One region of the Leucobacter sp. NPDC015123 genome, then DNA from elsewhere that is predicted to be linked to it. Evidence: riboswitches for the same ligand, from Rfam matches in the RefSeq annotation. Region 1 holds a riboswitch; the other holds the start of a gene.
The links. Region 1 has a riboswitch for thiamine pyrophosphate ahead of ACF07D_RS02740 (MTH1187 family thiamine-binding protein). Riboswitches for the same ligand answer to the same signal wherever they lie in the genome.
Positions count from the first base shown of each region.

Region 2: linked by a shared signal. The riboswitch ahead of ACF07D_RS01200 (thiamine ABC transporter substrate binding subunit) and the one ahead of ACF07D_RS02740 (MTH1187 family thiamine-binding protein) in region 1 are both predicted to bind thiamine pyrophosphate.

Region 1 covers NZ_JBIBVH010000001.1:594,121-597,517, forward strand. The annotation lists gene ACF07D_RS02730 (ABC transporter substrate-binding protein) at 1-813, opposite strand, end outside; gene ACF07D_RS02735 (ABC transporter permease) at 816-1,589, opposite strand; gene ACF07D_RS02740 (MTH1187 family thiamine-binding protein) at 1,603-1,881, opposite strand; TPP riboswitch at 1,893-2,000, opposite strand; gene ACF07D_RS02745 (TetR/AcrR family transcriptional regulator) at 2,068-2,661, opposite strand; gene ACF07D_RS02750 (DUF1304 domain-containing protein) at 2,777-3,166, shown strand; gene ACF07D_RS02755 (NADP-dependent oxidoreductase) at 3,205-3,397, shown strand, end outside.
Region 2 covers NZ_JBIBVH010000001.1:280,428-283,824, reverse strand. The annotation lists gene ACF07D_RS01205 (DUF6350 family protein) at 1-1,221, shown strand, start outside; TPP riboswitch at 1,228-1,337, shown strand; gene ACF07D_RS01200 (thiamine ABC transporter substrate binding subunit) at 1,335-2,438, shown strand; gene ACF07D_RS01195 (ABC transporter permease) at 2,470-3,397, shown strand, end outside.

The DNA.
Region 1 (3,397 bases):
CGCCCGCGCAGTCTCTGGCTCCTGCGCCATGTTCGCCGAGTTTCCCACGATCACTGGCGTGTACCAGTTCGGAATACAATCGTCGTGCGCGGCCATCGGAAGCACGACAACGTCGTCATTTTCGGCCTGCGCCCGGAGTGCGTCCCAGCCCCCGAACACCCACGTCACATCGAACTTGCCCTGTTCGAGCCCCGCGAGGTAGTCGACGTTGCCGATCTCGATGAACTCCACGTCGGCGGGGTTGCCGCCGCCGCATGTCGTGAGCGCCGACATGATCTCGGTCTCGAGCGCTCCCCCGTAGCCGCCGTAGGTGAGGCCCGCGAGCGAGCCGGGGTCGTCGGAGAAGCCGGATCTCTTCACGCCCATGAGCACCGAGTCGTTCACTGGCAGGAGCGTCGCGACCGCCTCAAGATCCATTCCTGCGGCGCGGGCGGGCAGCAGCGATTCGGCCTGCGAGATTCCAAATTCGGCACGACCTTCCGCCACCGAGGCCGCGGCCCCGATGCCGTCGCCGGGTTCGAGAATCTCGACGTCGAGCCCTGCCTTCTCGTACAGCCCGTGTTCCTTGGCGTAGTAGAACCCTGCGTGGTGAGCGTTCGGCGTCCAGTTCAACATGAGAGTGACGGGCGTGAGCTCTGTCCCGGAGCCCAGCGACTGAGCCCCGTCTGCGGGTGCGCCGGTGCCAGGCGCTGCGGCCGAGCATCCGACCAAGGCGAGCGCGGCAGCAGCTGCGCCGGCGAGCGCGGCGGCGGCGAGGCCCGAACGGCGGGCACGGCCCGCAGGTGTGACTGTGGTCTGGGAGGGAGCGGCCATGGCTAGACGCCCTTTCTGTTGAGTGTGGATCGGAACCGCGACAGCACGGTGTCTCCGATCAGGGATGCGAGCCAGAACAGCAGCACGCCGAGCACGGCGATGACGCCGACAGCGGCGAACAGCTGGTCCATCCTGTAGCTCGCTTGTGAACGTTGCAGGTAGACGCCGAGCCCGACGGACGAACCCATCCACTCGGCGATGATTGCGCTAAACACGACGTAGCTCGCGGCGACCTTGGCTCCGGCGACAATCGCGGGCACCGCCCCCGGCAGCCGTACGCGACGCAGTACGGTGAGCGGTGACGCCCCCATCGATTGCAGCAGATCGACGAGGTACCTGTCGGCGTCGCGCATCGCGGCGCTCGCGCTGATCGCGATCGGGAAGAACGCCCCAAGCGCCACGACAAGGACCTTCGGGAGCGCCCCGAACCCCATCGCAGAGATCAGGATCGGCGCGAGCACCACCGGAGGAATCGCCTGACTCGCGATGAGCAGCGGTTCCGCCGCCCGCCGTAGCGTGGCAGACAGCCCGAGCAGGATCCCGATCGCGACGCCGCCGAGCGCCCCGAGCGCGAACCCGAGAAGCGCGATCCTAAGCGTCGCCGCCAGGTGCGAGCTGAGCAGCTCCCTGTCGCCCCAGCCCGCCGCCCACACGCTCATGGGCGACGGAATGAGATACGCAGGAGCGTCGGTGAGGCGCACGAGCAGACCCCACGCGAGCACCAGGCCTACGACGGCGAGGAGCGCGGGAAGGATCTGCCGCGTGAGAGTTCTCACGGCGGCCTGCGCGCTAGTGCGTGATGCGGGCGGCGAGCTCGGTCATCGATGCCTCGATGACGTCGTCTTTTGCCTCGAGGATGCGAAAGTGCGTCATGACGCGATCCGCACCAGCCTGAAGCGTCGCATCGTGCAGCTCGCGCATGAGCGGCCAGAGGCGCTCCGCAGGACCCTGAACTGTCGTGCCGAGCGCGCCGACCTCGTACTCGAGACCGCTCTGCTCGATGACGCGAATCGCGCCCTCGACGCAGCTGTATCGACCGTTTTCGTCTCCCATTGGTGTGGGCGACACGTGAACATGGATCAACATGGTGACCGCTTCCCTCCGCTCGTGTTAACGAGATCAGGTTCCTGGGGTGGTCCGCCTCATTCGGCAGATCTCAGCCCGTTCGGGCCCCCCCAGCGGATGTGTACTGGAACCCTCAGCATAGCGACGAACGTATGCCTCGGGTCAAGGCCGGAGTGTCGCGGGCGGCCGCTAGCCCTGAACCGCGCGTTCTTCGATGAGAGCGAGCGCGGCGTCGACGCTTCCGACAGCAGCCTCGGGCGTCACTCGCACGAGCGCAACGGCTGCGATTACGAGGCCGGTGCACGCGGCGGTCAGCACATCTGCCTGCGCATTCGCCAGAGATGGGAACCGCGCTGCGACGCCGTTTGCGAAGGCCGCACTCAGCTCGGCCCTGTACGCTGCGATGACGCTCGCGACGGCCGCGTCTTGTGAGATCGGTGCGCCCGCGGCATTCACGAGGAGGCAACCGCTCGTCGCTGCGGTCGTGCCCGTTCGCAAGAGCGCCGCGCGGAGCCCCGTGAGGTAGTTCTCGAGCGCGTCGGCTTCGACCTCGGCGGCGACGAGCGGAGCGAGCCGTGGGCGGATCACCTCGTTCAAGTAGCTCTCGATCACTGCCTCGAACAGGCCATGCTTCGACCCGAACGCGTGATAGATGCTCGATCGCTTCAAGCCCGTCGCCGTTTCAAGTGCTGGGAGGGAGCTTGCCTCGTAGCCGTTCACCCAAAACACCTCACGGGCGGCCCGCACGACCTCCGCGGTGTCGAACTGCTGCGTGCGCCCCATGCCGTCTCCTCAGAATGATTGCGTGATCGACCCTCTCGTTATAGTGTACTGATCGATACAGTATTTCGCGAACGCCGGCTGCCGCCGACGCGCAGTTAGAGAAACGAGTCACATCATGGTGATCGCCGGCCTTGTGCTCACCGGAGCCGCAGCACTCATTCACGTGTTCATCTTCTACCTCGAATCCATGGCCTGGACGAGCGAGCGAGCCCGCAAGACCTTCGGCACCGGCACTGTCGAAGAGGCGAAGGCGCAGCATGCCCTCGCGTTCAACCAGGGGTTCTACAACCTATTTCTCGCGGTGGCAGTCGCGCTCGGCATCGTATTCGTCGCCGCCGGGAACCTGCCCGTTGGGGCGACCCTCGTCTTCACCGGAGCGGGCTCAATGGTCGCGGCGAGCCTCGTCCTCGCAATCTCCTCGCCCGACAAGCTCGGCGCCGCGCTGAAGCAGGGCACCGTGCCAGCGCTCGGGATCATCGCGCTCGCGATTGGGCTGCTCAACTAGCCCGTCCAACCCCGCTTTCCCACCCACAAGGAGCACACATGAGCAACGCAACAAGCACCCAGATCCGCCTCGCCCGCCGCCCGGTCGGCTGGCCGGCCCACGAAGACTTCGAGACCGCGACAGTCGAATACGGCGACCCCGCGCCCGGCGAGGTGCGGGTGCGCAACGAGTTCGTATCAGTCGACCCCTACATGCGCGGCCGCATGAGCGACGCACGCAGCTACGTCGCGC
Region 2 (3,397 bases), 310 kb from region 1:
GCCGCGCTCGGATTCACGTTTTCGCTGCTCGGCCGTTTCGCGCTGGTGATCGGCGCGTCAGAGGCGCTGCAGCTCGACCTGGCCGGCACGATCCTGATGTTTCTCCTGCAGCTCGCGCTGCTGCCCGTGTTCGTGATCTGGAGCGGTGCGTGGCTGACAGGCTCCGGCTTCGCCGTCGGTATCGGCAGCTCGGCTTCGCCCTTCGGGCAACTGCTCGGCCCGATGCCAGGCATTCCGGTGCTCGCTGCGATCCCTGACGGGTGGGGGAGCGTCGCGGTGCTCGCTCCGCTTCTCCTCGTGCTCCTCGGGCTTGCAGTTGGGATCGGGCTCGGCGACGTGGCGCGCCGCCAGTCCATGGCACGCCTGGGGGCTCAGATCGCAGGGGCCGTGATCGTCGCAGGGCTCACCATCGCATTGCTTAACTGGACGGCGACAGGCGCTCTCGGGCCGGGGCGGCTCGCAGAAGTTGGACCCGACGTCTGGCGGGCCGCGGGCCTTGCCGCCGCGGAGCTCGGGGTTGGCTGCCTACTTGGTGCGCTCGCGGCGCGCGCCGATATCGCCCGGCGGGTCGTCGCAGGGCCAGGCGAGGTCGCCGCGCTTCTCGGGCTTGGGGACGACGGGGCCGCTGCCGATCCTGATCGAGGGATTGCACTCGGCGGAGAGCCCGACCCAGCGACAGTGCGCCAGGCTCCTGCCAGGACGGCGTCAGAAGAAGATCCCGTCGAGGACGAGCAACGGCTCGCGCCAGTGTCGCCACTCGTCCCGCACGCGCGAGCCTCGGCGGGGAGCCGCGTCGACGATCAACTCACCGAGCCGCTTGAGCTCGATGTCGATGTCGATGTTGACACCGACATCCTGCCCGACCTCAAGGGTACGCCAGGCATGCCGGGCGACAGCGCCTTGGCGCCGGCTAGCGACCGGGCATGGTGGCATACGCGCGACGCCGATCCAGCGGGAGTGGATTCAGCGGACGCGGATCCGGGTAGCCTGCACGTCCCCCAACCAGACGCCGAGCTCTTCGATCAGCACGCGGTGACGGGACCTGTCGAAGCCGTTACCGCACATCCCGCAGAGGAGGCGACCGCGAGCGAAGCCGTCGACGCTCAAATCGACGAGGAAGCCCTCGTCGAGGCTTACTCTTGGGACAACGTCGATCTCGACGCAGACCGCGGTGGCGACGAGAAGCGAGCCGGCTGGCGCTGGCCCGGCCGTAAGGGCTAGGCTGAGGGAGCAATCCACGGGAGTCCCGGCGCGCGGGGCTGAGAGGGAGCACGCGTGCTCCGACCGTTCAACCTGATCTGGTTCATGCCAGCGGAGGAAGGACTCTTCTCGTTATGCGTACACGTGCACGCTCTTACACATTGGCTGCGCTTATCGCGCTCCCACTCGCCGCCATGCTCGCCCTCACTGGCTGCGCTGGGGGCCAGGATTCGAGCGCTGAAGACGGCGACTCGGCGAAGGTCACGCTCGTCGTCCATGACAGCTTCGTCGACGGCGACGAGTTCTCACAGCTCGCGAGCGCGGCGACAGGCTACGACGTCGAAGTTCTCACTGCTGGCGACGGCGGCCAACTCGCGAACAAGCTTGTGCTCACAAAGGGGGCGCCGATTGCTGACGCGTTTTTTGGCGTCGACAATACGCTCGCCTCCCGCCTGATCGAGAACGACGTAGCGCTGCCGGTTCCGGCAAGTCTCCTGAAGGGTGACGGCCTCCTGCTCGCCACCGAGCTCGATGCCGAAAGTGCGGAATCGGGCAGCGTGCCGCTCGTGCCGATCGACCGCGGGGCGACATGCGTAAACATCGACACCGCGTGGTTCGCGGAGAAGGGTATCGCAGAGCCGGAGACGCTCGACGACCTCGCGGATCCCGCCTACAAGGACCTCACCGTGCTGCTCGATCCCACGGCATCAAGCACGGGCGCTTCGTTCATGATCGCGACGATTGCAGCGTTCGGCGAGGACGGCTTCGTTGACTACTGGAAGCGCCTCGAAGCGAACGGCGCCCGCACCGTGCAGGGCTGGACCGAGGCCTACAACACGGAGTTCACCGGCGTGAGCGAGACAGGCACCAGGCCGATCGTCGTCTCCTACTCGACGTCGCCAGCGTTCACTGTGAACGACGACGAGAGCGCATCGAATACGAGGGCGCTGCTCGACACCTGCTCGCAGCAGGTCGAATACGCTGGCGTGCTCAAGGGCGGCGAGAACCCAGACGGAGCGCGCGCCGTCGTTGAGTACCTGCTCTCTGAGGAGTTCCAGTCAGGCATCGCCGACAACATGTACATGTACCCTGTCGACGAAGACGTGGAGCTGCCCGCAAGCTGGGCGAAGTTCGCGCCGCTGCCAGAGTCGGGCCAGACACACGACCTGCCAGCAACCGAGATCCAGGCGGGCCTCGACGGTTGGCTGCGGACGCTCGGCGACGCCGTCGGGCTCTAACAGAGCACGATACAGGTCAGAGGAAGTCGCGGTGCGTGCACGCTCACGTCGCCCGCTCGGGCCCCTCGCTTGGGGGTTCGCAGCGGCGATTCCTGTGCTCTTCGTCGGGGTCTTCTTCCTCTGGCCTGTCATCGCGCTCGTCGCGACGGGTCTCACGAGCGGCGGGCAGCTCGACCTCGGCGGCCTCCCGGAGGTGCTCGGGCTCGAACGCAGCTGGCGGGTGCTGCAGAACACGCTCGTGCAGGCGAGCCTCGCGACTGTCGTCGCGATCCTGCTCGGCGTCCCCGCGGCCTACGTGCTCTACCGCCTTGAGTTCCGCGGGCGCGGGGTGCTCAGGGCGCTACTCACAGTGCCGTTTGTGCTGCCTGCCGTCGTCGTCGGCGTCGCGTTCACCGCACTGTTCGGGCCCGGGGGAGCCCTGTACTGGCTTGGCCTCGACAGGTCGCTCGTGGTCGTCGTGCTCGCGCTCGCATTCTTCAACGTCACCGTCGTGGCGCGCACAGTCGGGGGCTACTGGGCGCAGCTGGACACCCGCCAGGGGCAGGCAGCGCGCACGCTCGGGGCAGGCCCGGTGAGGGTGTTCTGCACGGTCACGCTGCCCGCGCTCGGCCCGGCGCTCGCATCTGCCGGGGCGCTCGTGTTCCTGTTCTGCGCGACCTCGTTTGGCGTCGTGCTGATTCTTGGCGGGCGCGAGTTCGCGAACATCGAGACCGAGGTATACAGGCTCACAGTGCAGTTTCTCGATCTGCGCTCAGCGGCCGTGCTGTCGCTTGTGCAGTTCGCGATTGTAGCGCTCGCGCTCATCGCCTCGGCGCTGCTGCGGAGCCGAAACGAACGTGCCCAGGAGGTTCGCATCGAGGTGCGCGCACCGCGCAGAACGGACGCACCAGTGCTGGCGGTGTTCGGCGTCACAGTGCTGCTGCTGCACGTGCTGCCGATCGGTGCGCTCGTGTGGCGGT